Regions from separate parts of the Rossellomorea sp. DUT-2 genome, predicted to be linked through region 1. Evidence: predicted binding sites of a transcription regulator. Region 1 holds the regulator's gene; each other region holds the start of a gene.
The links. Region 1 encodes Rex, which represses fermentation and respiration genes when NADH is low (regulators of the CRP and FNR family bind a similar motif). Its sites were predicted from a motif close to TTGTGAAATATTTCACAA; they were not measured.
Positions count from the first base shown of each region.

Region 2: a site for Rex is predicted at 1,875-1,892, ahead of cydD (thiol reductant ABC exporter subunit CydD). Genes of this name have one in related genera too.
Region 3: a site for Rex is predicted at 2,170-2,187, ahead of ACOSV2_RS02215 (cytochrome ubiquinol oxidase subunit I). Genes of this name have one in related genera too.
Region 4: a site for Rex is predicted at 2,701-2,718, ahead of ACOSV2_RS15230 (DoxX family membrane protein). Genes of this name have one in related genera too.

Region 1 covers NZ_JBQPEO010000008.1:4,442-8,805, forward strand. Annotated here, with positions in the region: gene ACOSV2_RS21060 (ABC-F family ATP-binding cassette domain-containing protein) at 1-1,297, opposite strand, end outside; gene ACOSV2_RS21065 (redox-sensing transcriptional repressor Rex) at 1,487-2,164, shown strand; gene ACOSV2_RS21070 (twin-arginine translocase TatA/TatE family subunit) at 2,219-2,389, shown strand; gene tatC (twin-arginine translocase subunit TatC) at 2,405-3,178, shown strand; gene ACOSV2_RS21080 (YdiK family protein) at 3,194-3,400, opposite strand; gene ACOSV2_RS21085 (CPBP family intramembrane glutamic endopeptidase) at 3,397-4,140, opposite strand.
Region 2 covers NZ_JBQPEO010000001.1:32,104-36,467, forward strand. Annotated here, with positions in the region: gene ACOSV2_RS00245 (M20/M25/M40 family metallo-hydrolase) at 1-1,435, shown strand, start outside; gene ACOSV2_RS00250 (hypothetical protein) at 1,529-1,684, opposite strand; gene cydD (thiol reductant ABC exporter subunit CydD) at 1,922-3,655, shown strand; gene cydC (thiol reductant ABC exporter subunit CydC) at 3,652-4,364, shown strand, end outside.
Region 3 covers NZ_JBQPEO010000001.1:425,752-430,115, reverse strand. Annotated here, with positions in the region: gene ACOSV2_RS02220 (cytochrome d ubiquinol oxidase subunit II) at 1-640, opposite strand, end outside; gene ACOSV2_RS02215 (cytochrome ubiquinol oxidase subunit I) at 715-2,052, opposite strand; gene ACOSV2_RS02210 (nuclease-related domain-containing protein) at 2,305-3,279, opposite strand; gene ACOSV2_RS02205 (ABC transporter ATP-binding protein) at 3,585-4,364, opposite strand, start outside.
Region 4 covers NZ_JBQPEO010000003.1:859,453-863,816, reverse strand. Annotated here, with positions in the region: gene recX (recombination regulator RecX) at 1-591, opposite strand, end outside; gene ACOSV2_RS15245 (TIGR01777 family oxidoreductase) at 682-1,587, shown strand; gene ACOSV2_RS15240 (YfhE family protein) at 1,659-1,784, shown strand; gene ACOSV2_RS15235 (YfhD family protein) at 1,891-2,076, shown strand; gene ACOSV2_RS15230 (DoxX family membrane protein) at 2,173-2,673, opposite strand; gene ACOSV2_RS15225 (VOC family protein) at 3,099-3,440, opposite strand; gene ACOSV2_RS15220 (nucleotidyltransferase domain-containing protein) at 3,465-4,253, opposite strand.

The sequences.
Region 1 (4,364 bases):
CGAGTACAGTGCGGATTTCTTTTTCCATTTTCATTGGGTATTCGTCCCACAGTTCATTTAAGACGGTCTTATTAGAAGATAGTTCGGCTTGTTCTTGATCATAATAACTAATCGAAACATTCGATCCGAATTTAAATGCTCCTTCTAGAGGGTGCAGTTTATTGACCAATGTTTTCAACAGAGTCGATTTCCCGATCCCGTTTGGACCTACAAGGGCGATACTGTCTCCCTTTTTAACAGAGAAGTCGTTATGAGAGGAAACCTGTTCGTCTATTCCATATCCGATAGTAAGATCTTGGACGTGGAGAACATCATTTCCACTTGGACGATCAATTTGAAAAGCAAAGTTGGCAGATTTCTCATCTCCAAGGGGTCTATCCATCTTGTCCATTCGTTCCAGCTTTTTTCGGCGGCTTTGGGCCATCTTAGTTGTTGAAGCACGGGCGATATTCCGTTGGATGAAGTCTTCGAGTTTAGCGACCTCCTGTTGCTGGCGTTCGAACATCTTGAGATCCTTTTCGTAGTCTTCTGCTTTCTGTTCAAGGTATTTACTGTAGTTACCCAGGTATTTTTTGCTTCGATTACGGGAAATCTCATACACTTGATTGACGACGCTATCCAGGAAGTATCGGTCATGGGAAACAATCAGGACGGCTCCTTCATAGCTTTGAAGGTATGTCTCAAGCCACGATAAAGTCTCAATATCAAGATGGTTGGTCGGCTCATCGAGAATAAGAATGTCAGGTCTGGTTAAGAGTAGTTTACCAAGAGCGAGACGGGTTTTCTGGCCACCGCTCAAAGTGGATATCTTTGTATCGTAATCGAAATCTGCGAAATTCAAGCCGTGAAGGACAGAGCGGATATCGGCTTCATATTGGTAACCTCCAGAATCCTTGAACCTGACCTGAAGCCCATCGTATTCTTTTAATACGCGTTGATAAAGCTCTTCTTGATCATACACCGAAGGATCGGCCATCTGTTGCTCCAATATTCTTAATTGCTTTTCCTGCCTCTGCAATTCCTCGAAGACGGTCAGCATTTCCGACCAAATGGAAAGATCAGACTCCAAGCCGGTATTCTGAGCCAGGTATCCAATGGTAACCCCTTTTGGTTTCGTGATGTCTCCGGAATCATAGGAGAGATGTCCTGCAATTATTCTTAAAAGAGTCGACTTTCCTGCTCCGTTGCGTCCGACGAGAGCAACCCGATCTCTTGTCTGTATTTCAAGCTTAATATTTGATAGGATATTATCGGCACCAAAGTTTTTCGTTAGTTGATTCACTTGTAGTAGAATCATGACGTTTCACCTCTATTTCATAGTGCTAGTGTACCGTATTTGGGAGGTGAACGGCAATAAATCGACTATTAATCTTCGTACACTTAGGATAAAATATAGTGTATGATGGGTAGTAGAGTTTTAAATTCTGTATGCTTTCTATTTTGGAAGCGGTATCAGAGGTTTTGAATAGATGTGGGGGAATACAATATGAACCAGGATACAACGAAAATTCCACAGGCAACGGCTAAGCGCCTTCCGCTATATTATCGCTTTATCAAGAATCTGTACTCGTCGGGAAAGCAGAGGGTTTCATCGAAAGAATTGAGTGAAGCGGTGAAGGTCGATTCTGCCACGATACGCAGGGATTTTTCTTATTTTGGCGCGTTGGGTAAAAAGGGTTATGGATATAATGTCAATTATCTTCTATCCTTTTTTCGTAAGACATTGGATCAAGATGCTATTACGAAGGTTGTGCTGATAGGAGTAGGGAATCTCGGTACAGCTTTTCTTCATTATAATTTCATAAAAAATAATAATACTAAGATTGAAATGGCTTTTGAAGTGGATGAAAAGAAGGTTGGGACACAAATTAGCGATGTACCCGTTTATCATTTAGATGATTTAGAAGAGGGTCTTGAGGGGCATGATATTGAAGTGGCCATTCTGACGGTTCCGGCATCTTCTGCTCAGAATATCACAGACCGATTGGTTTCCTCTAATATTAAGGGAATCCTGAATTTCACTCCTGCGAGATTAACGGTGCCGGACCATATTCGAGTCCATCATATTGATTTGGCAGTTGAGCTTCAATCACTGGTATACTTCTTAAAGCATTATTCAGAGGATGACACGGAAATGTCACAAGATGGAATCATATCCGAATAGAAAATGATTCGTATTTACGTTATGATAGAATGGTAAAAGAGGAGGTGTCTCATTATGTTAGGTGCAGGTAGTATCGTACTTATAACGGTTGTTGCTTTACTGATCTTTGGACCAAAGAAATTGCCTGAGTTAGGGAAAGCAGCCGGTAATACATTACGCGAATTTAAAAATGCAACAAAGGGCTTAGCAGATGATGAGGACGATAATAGTAAAAAAGCTAAGTAGGGTAGGATGAACGCCATGAGTCAAAGTCAAAGAGACATGACAGTCTATGAACATATAGGAGAATTGCAAAAACGACTCATGTTTGTAGTCGTTTTCTTCTTGTTAGCGGTAATCGTGAGCTTTTTTCTTGCGGAGCCGTTGATTCGATACTTGCAGCACGCGGATGAAGCGAAAGAATTGACGATGAACGCCTTTCGGATTACAGACCCTCTCAAAATCTATATGGAAATGATCATGTTTATTGCGATCATCATGACATCCCCCCTTATCCTATTTCAAGTGTGGTCATTCATAAGTCCAGGCTTATACGAGAGAGAGAGGAAGGTAACGCTTAGTTACATACCGATTTCTGTCATTCTTTTCTTAGGTGGATTGTCATTTTCATATTTTATTTTGTTTCCATATGTTGTGAAATTCATGATGGGTTTATCAACCAATCTGAATATCCAGCAAGTGATTGGAATTAATGAATACTTTCATTTCCTGTTTCAAATAACCATTCCATTTGGATTTCTCTTTCAACTGCCGGTTATTATGCTGTTTCTGACACGCCTTGGGATTATTACCCCGATGCTGCTGGCGCAAATGAGAAAAGTGGCGTACTTCATACTGTTGGTCATTGCAGCCTTCATTACACCACCGGACATCGTCTCGCATTTAATGGTGACCGTTCCTTTGCTTCTTCTTTATGAAATCAGTATTTGGATTTCTAAAATCGGGTATAAAAAGGTTTTAGAAGCAGAACAAAAGCTTGAAATGGAACAGTTCGAGGATAAAAATAAGGATTGATCATTTGATCAATCCTTATTTTTTATTCTCTATTTTCTTTTTGATTTTGAAATGCAGCAACACCATCCGCAACCCGGAGCCAAAATCAAGGGTTGCCAGAAAGACAAGCATATAAGCGAAAAATCCCCAACCATCATCCTGTACATTTTGCACAGCAAAGTATGTGAAGAGCACACCGAGAAGGAGATAGATCACGCCTGAGAATAATGGTGATCTCCTCATAGAAATAATCCTCCAATAAATCCTTGTATTTGTTCAGCTTCGTTGATCATTTTTTCAATTTCATCCTTATAGATAGATTGCATTAGAACGACCGTTGTATTCATGGCAACATGGGCAAATATTGGAACCAGGATACGCTTCGTTTTGACATAAAGAAACGCAAAGGTAAAGCCCATGGCAGAGTACAGGATCACATGCACAGGCTCAAAATGAGCAAGGGCAAAGATAACAGAGCTGATTAACGCGGCGAAGAAGAAATTCATCTTCTCGTAAAGAACGCCGAAGATAATCTTTCTGAATACTATCTCTTCCAGTATAGGCCCGATGATTGCAGCGACCATCATGGATAGGGGTACCTTTTCAATAATGCTGATAATCATCTGAGTGTTTTCAGACCCCATCTCGATTCCGAGCGCATACTCGACTTGTATGGCGACGGATTGAGCAATGAACGCCATAAAGATTCCGACCACGGCCCATACGATGGAACTGCCTGCATTCATGGGAGCGGAACGTTCAAGTCCGGTGCTTGTTTCACTCTTCCTTAGAATGCCCCACACAACGAGCAGCGTTAACGTAAAGCTGATGATGAGCCAATATCCCGGAACAACACTTTTAACTGTATCTTCGGGTTGTCCAAGCACATCTACACCAATCTTAAGTAATAAGGGGATGCCTACAATACTTGAAAGCTGCATGACAATATAGGTAATTAAGATATATCCGAAATGTTTTTTCAACGTTTGATCTCCTTTGGCACCTGTTAGATGAAGAACAACTTCATTTCATCTTGATCTCACTCTTGTACAATTCTACTAAGAAAAGAGGAACTGTTCAAATCTAAGGGTTTTGTTAGAATTGTCACACTTCAATCGATAGTAATAAAGCCATACGGGGAGGCATAGGATAGGAGGGTGTGAAAAAAAGAGAAATATGACGAAAAAAATTTTAAGCAGGACTCTTG
Region 2 (4,364 bases), on a different contig from region 1:
AAACGTATTTGCCCTTGTGAAAGGCGCGTCTTCTAAAACCGTTTTATTCCATGCCCACTATGATACGGTGGGAACCGATGATTATGGTGCACTGCAGGATATGGCTCATGATCCCGACTTTCTTCAGAAGTTCTTTATGGACTATGAAGGAGAGGAAAAGGTGAGAGAGGATGCCCTCTCTGGAAACTGGCTGTTCGGAAGAGGGGCATTGGATATGCAGAGCGGAATTGCCGTACACATGGCGAATCTCTTGTACTATACGGGACAGGAAACGCCCGACGGACATTTACTCTTCCTATTTAATGGTGATGAAGAAAGTGAACATGCCGGAATGATTGCAGCTTTAAGTGATCTCTATCGTTTGAAAAAAGAGGGCTTTGATTATTTGGCCGCGATCAATACCGATTTCATTTCTCCGATCTATGATGGGGACTGTAAACGATATATTTACACGGGTGCTGCAGGAAAGCTCCTGCCAAGCTTTTATATATATGGAAGAGAAGCGCATGTAGGGGATGTGCTGACATCCATCGATCCTACTGTGATTGCTTCCAAAATCAATCTCGAAATCAATCAGAACTTTGATTATCTGGAGGATATACCAGGAGAATTCACCCTGCCTCCATCGTGCTTGTATTTCAAAGATGATAAGCATACGTATAATGTTCAAACCCCTCTTAGCGCTTCTCTTTACTTCAATTACTTTGTATACGAGAGAACCGCCAGAGAAGTGCTCTACGATATGAAAAAGGCAGCATTAAAGGCAGTAAGTGAGCTGGAAGAACGGAGTAAAAAACAATTTGAGCAATATCGGAGCTATCATGGTTTCCCGGAAAGGGAGTTTTCTTGGGAAGTAGAAGTTCTGACGTTACGGGAGTATATCTTCTGGCTGAAGGAAAGAGGCATCGATCCGGATCCTGTTATGAAAAAGGTCTTTTATGATCTGGAGGGAGAAGACAGAAGGACGATTGCATATGCCATGGTGGAAGCACTGCAGCATCTGGATCCCGATCGAACGCCAAGAGTGATCATTTTCTTCGCACCGCCGTTTTTACCTCATAACTTTGTGAATGAAGAAAATGAGTATGGAAAGAGGGTAAGAGAAGCGTTGGGCTCATGCTTAAACGATATAGCCAAAGAAACCGGCGAAGAATTTGTCATTAAACGGTTTTTCCCTTATCTCGCAGATGGCAGTTTTCTCTCTCTTCATGAAGAAGACGAGGATATTGACGTATTCAAAAAGAACCTGCCGCTGATCGATCAGCTGTATCCTGTTCCCATCGATATGATCAGAAAGCTGAACATCCCTTCTATTAATATCGGAGTTTATGGAAAGGATGGACATCAGTGGACGGAGAGAGTGTATAAACCTTACACCTTCTCAGTACTGCCGGAGATTATCCAGCGTGTGACGAAGGATTTATTGAAGATATGATGTTCCGAGTATAACTGAACAAAGAGAGAGGTCATTCGCTTAGGGATGTGCCTCTCTCTTTTTATTGATGTGAATTTATTTCGTTTTTTTCAATTATTGTAAAATGGCTGGATTAATTAAGAAAACGGCTGGATTATCACCAGAATCGGCTGGATTATTGATGATTTCCGCCGAATTATTCAGAAAAGCGGCCGGATTATCTGTGATTTCGGCTGTATAAGTAAGGAAATCAATGAAATACCAGACCAAGAACGCCAAGAATCCCTTGAAAAAGTAGATTTTAAAATGAAGTATCCATATTTCCTATGAATCGAGCAGATTTTTAATTGTAGGACACTCACCCCCATTCAAAACTACCTTTGTTCTGGAATTGTCACAAAAAGGTCAATCCTAAAAGATGCATAAAGGGAACAAGTTTACTATAATAGAGTCATCGGATTTGTGAAATGTTTCACTAACTTTTAACTTTTGGAGTTGAGAGAAGTTATGATAGAGCTTAATCGATTGGCTAAGCAGCAAAAATCATCCATGATGACACTTTACGGAACATCCCTATTAATGGGGGGAGTCGTGATTGGACAAGCTTACTTGCTGGTTAGCATTGTAGATAAAATGTTTATAAAAGGGGCAGAATTTCAAGACGTTCTCCCAATGCTTGGTGCTTTACTGATTCTTTTAGTGGGGAGAGCGGTACTATCCTATGTGAATGGACGAACAGGAATCAGAATGGCTACGAAGGTAAAGAGCGACTTGAGAAAACGACTCTTGAATAAGTGGGCAAAGAATCCACTGCAAGCCTCCCTTCAAGGGCAGTCTGGACAAAAGGTCAGTACAATGATGGATGCCGTCGATGGGCTGGACGGGTATTACAGTCAGTACGTACCACAAAGAATTCAAACGACCATTGTCCCGTTGATCCTGTTGATCACTATTTTTACTGAGCATATTTATACCGGTCTGATCATGGTCATAACGGCCCCATTCATTCCTTTGTTTATGGCGATTATCGGAGTCATGACAAAAAACAAATCAGAGAAGCAAATGGATAAGCTGACGGCATTTTCCGGACGATTTTTAGATACACTGCAAGGACTGACTACCTTGAAGCTCCTGGGAAGAGGGGAAGAACAGAAGGACGGGATCCGTGCCAGCAGTCTTGACTTTCGTGAAGCCACGATGGAAGTGTTAAAGACCGCCTTCTTATCTTCATTAATGCTTGAGTTTATCTCTATGTTAAGTATTGGACTGATTGCTCTGGAAGCAGGGCTGCGATTAGTCGTCTTCCAAAGTATTTCATTCTTCACAGCTTTCTTTGTTCTCGTGCTTGCCCCGGAATTCTACCTATCATTGAAAGAGCTCGGGCAAGCCTTTCATACTGGCCGGGGAAGTATGGGTGCCGCGAAGAAAGTCATGGAAGAGCTTGAAGAAAAAGATCGACCCGTGCAATGGGGAGAGAAGAAGCTCGAAACAAACGGCACTCCTGCCACAATGGAATTGCGTAATGTCGGGTTTTCCTACGGAGATAAGGGATTTGATCTTCGAGGCATGACGGCTGCTTTTCCTCCCTGCAGCCAAGTGGCGATCGTCGGTCAGAGTGGAGCAGGAAAAACAACGCTCCTTCATCTCTTAGCCGGACTTCTTGATCCCTCTGAAGGAAACATCGTGATTAATGGACATTCAAGAAGTGAATATAGGGAAAGTGACTGGTTTGATCATCTGAGTTATATTTCACAGAATCCGTATTTAATTTCAGGGACAATCTTAGAGAACATTGTGCTTGGAGGAGAAGAGGGCGTGACCCGGGAAGAGATCGAATACGCTGCTGAAAAAGCAGGAATCTCACAAATGATTGCCGGTCTCGATAAAGGATATGACACACCGATCGGTGAAGCGGGGAGAGGACTGTCCGGAGGAGAGAAGCAGCGTATTGCCTTAGCCAGGGCTTTTCTCAAAAACCCTTCTCTCATTCTTTTTGACGAACCGACAACGGGATTGGATCTTAAAACTGAGGGAATCCTTCAAGCCTCCATTCAGGAATTATCCAAAAATTCAACGGTGATCACAGTGGCTCACCGCCTGCATACAATTCGTGAAGCGGATCAAATCCTGTTTTTGGAAAACGGAAAATTAGCGGGCATAGGAAATCATGAGGAGTTAATGAAGTCCTCTTCACGCTATCATGAGATGGTGACTGCACAGCAAGGAGTGAATACAGGATGAAAGAGCTAAGATTTGTCGTAAAGCTGATGATGAAGGAAAAGAAGGATATTGTGTATTCTATTCTTTTTGGCTTCTTGGCTGGAATGACCGCTGTCGGATTATTTGCTTCCAGTGGCTATTTAATTTCTAAAGCGGCTCTGGAAGTACCTCTTTACGCTCTGACGGTGATGATTGCGCTCTTGAAGCTGTTCGGTTTTACAAAGGCGTTAAGCCGTTACGCTGAACGTTATTTTTCCCATCGTGCTACATTCACGATTCTGGCCAACTTACGAGTCTCGATTTATGAAGCAATCGAGCCGTTAGCTCCGGGGATTTTCGGGCGATACAGAAGTGGAGATCTTCTCTCAAGAATTGTCGGAGACGTAGAGAGCCTCCAGAACTTCTTTCTCAGGGTCTTTTATCCACCGATTATTCTGGTGATGGTGTTCTTAAGTACAATTTTATTTACGATGTTTTATTCGGTATCTGTTGCATTGATTCTTCTCTTGGGCCTTCTGCTGACGGGATTCATCGTTCCTGCTTATTTCGCTCTTAAACAGAGAAAGATTGAAATGACGTTAAGAGAAAGTCGAGGGGACTTGTCTACTGAGGTAACGGAATTTCTGTATGGATTCAAAGACCTGAAAATCTATCAAAGACTGGAGGATAAAGAGAGGAGTCTCGTTCATGCATCAACAAGCTATGTGAGTGAGCAGGAACGGGAGAATAT
Region 3 (4,364 bases), on a different contig from region 1:
AACTTGCAAGAATCGTAGGTGCACTCCAAAACAGGGAAAACGTTCTTAATTCCTCCCTGGAGTCCATATCTCCTGCACGGTTTGCATAATAGGTTAGAAATGTCGAACTGATAAATAACACCGACACAATGGAGAGGGCCACTACACTCCATGAATAGGGACTGGTAAAGAGTTCCTTTGCGAGGAAGATCACCTTATCTCCCTGCTCTTCCAGAAATCCACCTTCTGAAATGGTTAAAGCCGTTGATAAGGAAGCAGGAATTAATAACCCGGTCGCCCCATATAAAAACAAATATACGATATTGTCCTTTGACCCGTAATTTCCGAAAGCATAGAAGCTGCCTCTTATGGCTAATAATATGATGGCGATACTTCCCGGAAGTAATAATGCCGTTCCATAATAATAGGCTGTGTCAGGAAAGAATCCGACAAGACCCACAAAGAAGAAGACAAAAAAGACGTTGGTTACTTCCCATACCGGAGAAAGGTATCTGCTAATCAACACGTTCAATGTATGCTCCTTGCCTTTCAATCTTCCATAAAAGGCGAAGAAGCCGGCTCCAAAATCAATCGAAGCCACTATCAAGTAACCATAAAGGAAAATCCACAATACGGTAATCCCCACAACTTCCAAACTCATACCCATTCCTCCCTTAAAGCTTGAAGCCCCTTCTTCTCAGGCCACCTGAAAAGAAGGAGTACTTTTATATCTGCTTAACTCGCTTTCTTAGGAAAACGTTGTTCTAATTCCGCCTCTGCAGGCTTGTCTTTAAACATTTTAATCAATACAACCACACATATCACACCCAGAAGGATATAGAGACCTACAAACAATGCAAACGTCAAGCCTACTCCATCGGCTTTCGTTGCCGCATCCGCCACTTTCATATACCCTCTCATAATCCATGGCTGTCGACCCACCTCGGCATAAATCCATCCGAATTCAATCGCCAGCATCGCCAGTGGTCCACTCGCTACAATCCCCCATAGCAACGGTTTATTCCATTCATTCCGCTTCTTCCACTTCCAGAATAAAACAAATGCTGCAGAAATAAAGATACTGTAGAACCCAATTGATACCATCAGGTCAAACATATAGTGAACCCATAAAGGCGGCCGCTCATCTTCAGGAAATTCATTCAAACCTATAACCTCTGTCTCAAAAGAACTCCCGGCCAGGAAACTTAAGAAGCCAGGTAAGCGGATCTCATTATGGACCTCATTATTTTCATCCAGCGTTCCGAATACGATCAGGTCAGCATTCTCTTCCGTTTCAAAATGCCATTCCGCTGCTGCAAGCTTTTCGGGCTGATACTCGGCAAGAAATTTAGCAGATAAGTCCCCTGCCAGAGCAGTGGCAAAAGCGAAAATCAAAGCAGAAACCATCGTTAAACGCAGGGCTTTCTTATGATATTCCCCGCCTTTTTTACGAAGAATCGCGAATGCCGTAATCGCCGCCAACAACAAAGCCGACGTCAAATAGGCAGTCGTCAACACGTGAAACACTTTCGTAGGCGTCGCAGGATTCAGCATCGCAGCAATCGGGTCGATATTAATCGCTTTCCCATCCTCTAATTCAAATCCTTGAGGAGTGTTCATAAACGCATTCACCGTTGTAATAAACAGCGCTGAAGCCGAAGAACCAATCATAACCGGAATCGTCAACAGCCAGTGAATCCACTTATTCTTAAAGCGGTCCCAAGTATAAAGATAGATTCCTAAAAAGATAGCCTCAAAGAAAAACGCAAAAGTTTCCATAAATAATGGCAGGGCAATTACCTGTCCGGCCACCTGCATAAACGAAGGCCACAATAAGGACAGCTGCAACCCTATGGCTGTACCTGTTACAACCCCCACGGCAACCGTAATCGTAAAACCTCTTGCCCATCTTCTGGCAAGCAAAAGGTAATGAGGGTCATTTCGTTTGATTCCCATGAACTCCGCAATGGAAATCATAATCGGCACCCCTACCCCAATCGTCGCAAAAATAATATGGAATGCAAGGGTTGTCGACGTGAGCATCCTGCTCAAAATCACACCATCTAAAACCATTCTATACTCCCCCTACTGATCTACTTTCTATCGTAAACAGCTCTTTTCTACTGTTTATCACTTATTGTTCATTATAAAACCTGAAAATGAGTTTGTGATGTGTTGAACATGAATATTTTGTGACGTTTTTCACAAACATCGATTTGTCTTTTATTTTAGAGGTTTTCGGGGTGGTTGGCAATGATGTTGCTTGTGGGGATGGGCTTGTTTTTCAAGATGATGTTGGTACTAATTTTGACTTTGGACTATGGATTATTGATGAGTGAAGTTTTTGGGGAGAGAGTAGATTCGACCTTTCCCTTTACCTTGTGAAGTAAGGTTCATGTTATTTAGTAGAAGATAGGCCACTCTGGACGATTCAACACCCAAGAACTCTCTTGCTTGTTTGTTGGTAATAATCGGGCTTACAAGGAGTAAGTAATCATAAATGGCCTGTTGGTGAGCATTCCGGTCAAATTCTCCACAATCAGGACAGTACCAAGACCTCATGTTACGTACCATATTGAATCTATCGCAGCGGGTACACCTTACACCGGGTATGATTCCTTTATGCTGTTGTTTAAATTTAGAATATGGAGCATGCTCCTTCATTAGGGAATTGGCAATCTTTTTAATTTCCTTCATTTCAAGAATTGAATTCGGATTTGAGCAGCTATGTTGAATGGTAAGAAATTTTGCAACAAGATTCTCTATTCTGATAGCCCTACCTAAAGTATCCTTACACTGACTAGAGGTAGATATTAATGAAGAAGAGTTTGTGAATACAACTAAAAATTCAATTGGGATAATAGGGAGGTTTTTCTTTTGGAGCCATTGTGTGAGGTGTATCTTATATCTATTCGCTTGAGAGAGGGGATTGGGAAAGCCTGTTACTTCTCCATTAAGAGTCCGGGAAAATTGTTCAAATTGAGTTCCGCATTCCATGGATCCCGCTATATTTTTTATTTCTAAAATCAATATAAAATTTCTAGTGAGAATTAGAGTATCAATTTGAAAGAAACTCTCCACCATTGGTATACAGAGATCGTTAAGGACGAGCATATGTTGATTATCAATTGTACTCAATTGTCGGTCTACTTTACATTCTCCATGGTAACCTGCCCAAGCCTTGAGCAAGTTTTCTTCAATCTTAGTCTTAGATCTGAGGCTGGATTCTCGGGGAAGTCTCCTTAACAATGCTTCAAAATAGAGGATAATTAGGGGGATTTCTCTTACTTTAATGATCAAATTATCATTCCTTTCCAATTTGGTAATAATAGTATTCTACTTTCCTACAAGAATCCCCTTTATTTTTCGGAATAATTTCAGTGATGCTTTTTTATCGACCGTTAGAGAGATTTATCAACGGTTATTCTGGTTTATCAACCGAAAATTGATTTTATCAACCGTTTTTTCATGATATCAACCATATTTTCACGATACCGACCGTTCTACAAATTCCGACAAATCCCCCAGCACCCCACCGCCCCTATACCACCTCCCATATCCACAACGAAAAAGACCCCACACACCAGTGCAGGGGTCCTCCTAACTCACATCGCATCCAACATTCTGAACTGTGATTTAACGAGCTCATAATAATCACCCTGTTGCTCCATCAGCTCATCGTGGTTACCGGATTCTTTGATTCTTCCATTCTCCAGAACAAAGATATTGTCCGATTCACGGATCGTAGATAGGCGGTGGGCGATGATGATCGCAGTCCGACCGTTCAACAATTGTTTCAATGCGTTTTGAATTTTGACTTCTGTTTCTGTATCGATGGATGCTGTCGCTTCATCCAATATGATGATACGAGGGTTCGCCAAGAGTGCTCGAGCGAATGACAATAATTGTCTTTCACCGACGGATAATACGTTGCCTCGTTCTTCCACTTCGGTTTCGTAACCATTTGAGAGTTTTTCGATAAATTCATTAGCTCCGATCGCTTCGGCGGCTTTCTTTACTTCTTCGTCCGTAGCATCAGGGCGTCCGAACCGGATGTTATCCATGATCGTTCCCGAGAAGATGAAGGTATCCTGCAGGACGATGCTGATTTGGCTCCGTAAGCTTGAAACCGATGCATCCCTCAGGTTCACCCCATCAATTTTCACTTCACCCTTCGTTGGATCGTAAAAGCGGCTGATCAGGTTGGCGATCGTGGTTTTACCAGATCCGGTATGACCGACTAAGGCGACGGTCTGGCCGGCTTTCATTTCAAGATTGATGTTCTGGAGTGCTTTTCGTTTGTCATCATAGGAGAATTCTACATTCTCAAACTGTATTCTTCCTTTGATGTCAGTCAGGTTCAGCGCATTTGTTTTTTCATTTAC
Region 4 (4,364 bases), on a different contig from region 1:
GACAGAACCCGGATATCCTTTTCGCATCAGATTTTGTTCAATTTTTTGCCTGGCAATCATCTTGGAATCTTTTCTATATTTATGAAGAAGTTTTTCGGTGAGACCGACCGCTTTGTCTACCTGCTTCTCTTCGGTAAATACAGCAAGAGCCTCTTCGATATAAGGATCATCCACCCCTTTTCTTCTTAATTCCCCCCGGATCCAAGTCGGCCCCTTATCAGAGGTATTCATGTGAGTCCCGACAAAAGCGTGAGCGAATTCTAAATCATTGATGTATTTAATATCATTTAATTTATGAACCACTTCCTGTATGACTCCATCTTCGGGATCTCCTTCTTGTAAATGGTCCCGAATTTCTTTTTCCGTGCGCATTCGATGGGCTAAATATTGAATCGCTTTATTGAATGCTTTTTTTACATCGTCTTCATATTGAAGTTCTGAAATCTCAAGCTCATCCACTTCCATACCTTTTCGGAGCTGAAATTTTGCCAGTACTGCTTCATCGACACTGAAGGCATATTTTCCATTTATAAATAAATTGTAACGCTCATCGTTCTTTACTTGCTTCGTTATTTTCGTAATCTTACCCATTTTTTCCACCTCATTGTAATCCTAACACATTCAGCATATGTTTTTTATTCTGTAGATAGGTAAAATAATAAGTATATTGGAGGGATGATGATGAAGATCGCTATAACAGGTGGGACGGGTTTTGTCGGGCAGGCTCTGACGGAGGAACTTCTCGAACACCATCACGAAGTCATGATACTTACTCGAAATCCGGATAAATACGACAATCGTTCAGGAGTTACCTACGTAAAATGGCTGTCCGACGGGGCGAAACCCGAAGAAGAGCTCGAAGGAATCCAAGCCTTCATTAACCTTGCAGGGGAATCCATTAACAGCGGCCGCTGGACGGATGAGCGTAAGAAACGAATCATCAATAGCCGGATCAACTCAACACAAGAGGTAATGAACATTATAAAAGCGCTGAAAGAGAAACCGGCGTGTCTTATTAACGCAAGTGCAATCGGCTACTATCCTTCTTCAAAAACGAATACGTATACGGAAGCGTCAACGGAAACGGCAGAGAACTTTTTAGGAGAAACCGTTCAAATATGGGAAAAAGAAGCGAGCAAGGCAAATCAGCTGGATATCCGGGTTGCATATGCTCGTTTCGGGATTATACTGGGGGAGGAGGAAGGCGCCCTCCCTCGTATCGCTCTTCCTTATAAAATGTTTGTGGGAGGAACGGTCGGGTCCGGGGATCAATGGATGTCGTGGGTCCATATTCAAGACATCGCAAGAGCGGTGCATTTCATTGTTGAAACAGAATCCATCTCGGGACCGGTGAATGTGACAGCACCCTCCCCCGTTACCATGAAAGAGTTTGGGAAAACACTCGGGGCCGTGCTTGGCAGGCCACACTGGATTCCTGTCCCTTCCCTTGCTTTAAAAGTAGCAATGGGTGAAATGAGCGCCTTAGTGCTAGAAGGCCAAAAAGTACTTCCGAGTGTCCTTTCAGAAAACGGTTTTCAATTTGAATACCCTGAATTAAAAAGTGCCTTGATTGACATTTATCATTAATTCACAGGTATGCCCCTTTCTTTTCAAGGCAAAAATAGTGTTAATCTTGAAAAGAAGGGATGTACATACGAATGGATAATAAGAAGAAGAAAGACAAAAACAAATCGGTTCTATCCAGTGCGCAGGAAGTAACATATTCACGGGAATTCAAAGCAGCTGATCGTGCAGGCGGCTTCAGTTCCAAAGCCCATAGATAGACAATTATTACCTAACTAAAAACCCTTACTTTGAAGAAGAATAAAGGTACAGACTTCTTAGTCTGTACCTTTATTTTTTTAACCAACTGAAAAGGGGATGTTCATATTGGGCAGATCACGCGGAAATAGTAAACGAGGAAACAAAAACAGCTTGCCACAAACACCCGCTCAGCTCAAATCTGACGGTGTTGACGAAGAGTTCTCACGTGAACTTGCCGACCAGGCTGATATGGAAGCACAAGCTCGCGCCAATGCTGCCAACCAGCGTGCACGAGTGAAGAAAAACCAATAGTGCACTCCCTGTAGGTAAAAAAAAGATAGGTTCTGAGGAATTCATTAAGAAACCACCCATGCAATGTCTGCATGGGTGGTTTCATTAAACGTTCTATCACACCACGACCGGCTTTTTATGCTGTTTGCCTTTAGGAAGGACCATATGTTTCAGGTATGGCATCATCCAGCGGTCAGCTCCCCAACAGAATGCCCCTCTGCCGGCAAAAAGAAGGATGATGGCAACTGTGTAGAGAACTGGATTTGTGCTCACCGTTCCCGCCAATAAGAAGTTTAAGTTCATGAAAGCTCCTGCGACTAATGCAGGTATTGTCATGAATCCGACAATCAACCCAATTCCCACCAGTACTTCTCCCCAAGGGATCAAAATATTGAATACATCGACATTCGGTATTGCGAACGTTTTTAGGAATTCTGCGTACCACCCTTGAACGGCTGGATGATCTCCCGTCGCCTTAGCCAATGCTCCTTGCAAGAATCCGCTTGCATCAAAACCATCGTTCACCTTATGCCAACCCGCTTCCAGCCATTGAACGCCCAACCAGATTCTAATCACTGTCCAAACCATGCTCACCTTTTGATTTTCCCACCATCTCATGATGGATCATCTCCTTTTGGATGTATATTGTGAAATGTTTCACAAGAGTGATTAAAAAAAACAGTTGATCAAAGTTTGTGATGGTTATGATATGATAGCTGTTTCTATTTGTGAAACGTTTCACATGTTCTTTACACTTATAATATACCTCTTCTCCCTGCTTATTGCAATAGGGTTTTGAGCAGTTCACAAAGGTGTCATAACCGGTAAGGGCATTGTTTATTTCTTGAGATATTTTTGTGGAAAATTAATTCTCGGTATCTTTCAGCAGCTGAATTTAAGAAAGATTTCAGCTGCTGATTTTCAGTGAAATTTCACCTGTTAAATATCCACCGATGATTAACTGTCAAATTCAAAGCCAAATTTACTTGTCAACAATCATCGATATTTTAACAGATGAACAATCACCGCCCACCAATCCTACGTCAACGCTCTCGACTCAAATCAATAATCCGGATTAAGTTGTCACTATCATCTTGGTATATGGCATACCTGCCTGGAGGAATATCACATGGGGTTTTTATGAAATGAAGTTTTTCTTGATGTTGCTCATAATATTCGTCTACACTGTCTACGATGAAAATTCCGCCGGGTGCTAAATCAGGCTCATCATTTTCAATCATTAATTGAACCTCGGTTCCTGGTAACTTGAGAGCAATTGTGTGATTTCCCTCGCGCCAGGCTTCTTCAAACCCTAAAGTATCACGATAATAATTGAGAGATTGCATTAAATCTTTGACTGGATGACATAGAAAAGCCAGCTTCATATACTCCACCTCAATTTCATATTTTTAAAGAACCATTCCCAAAATCTCATCCACCCACGCACCATTCTCTTCCACTCCAAGCTTCATGCACAGTGAAAGATGTACAAGCTTAAACTCTGGAAATATCGCCTTCATCACTAAATACATTTCATCAGGATTCCGACTGCATCCCCAACTCTCCAGTAATGCATTTTGCTCCTGTGTAAAAGGTGAGCGCTTCCCCTCATATCTCGACCAGTCACCGGGTGCATTAGGAACCCTACCGCTCTCCATGTCCCACCCGGCAGCAACCGACCATCTCATCATATCAAGGGAATGGAGGGCATAGTACAGTTCTCCCCGGTTGATCCTTCGATACACTTCATGACTGTGGGCGAAGAATTTACTTCTCCAGAGCTTAAATTCTTCTAAAGTCACTTGGTAATTCAATGATTGAGAAGCATCGACCGTTTCCTGTACGATCCGTTGAGGGTCGAAAATGATATCTGCTTCCGTCATATACAATGAAGGCTTCAAGTCACTTCTTTTGTAATAAAATGCATCCACCTTGACGAAGCAAGAATAGTGAGCGACTGTATGCACTGCCCATGGAAAGTCTTCATAGTACAGGACGTTTCCCCAATTACCCGCACGCTCTTTTTTTCGCTTGCGATATTCTTCAAACATGCTATCCTTCACTACAATTCTCAGATCCAGGTCCGAATAACGATCATGATTCCCCTTTGCCATTGAACCTCCGTAAAAATAAGCGACGATATTCTCATCTTTTAGTAAATCCTTTTTAATAGAATCTCTTAACTTTTGTCGTTCCAATAATAACTGGTTATCTCTTTCACAATGAATTGTATTAAATCCCGCTCATTCTGTCCTTCACATCCTTTGGTCTTGTTAGAATTCTTTCACTAATTTATTGAAATTCTCGAA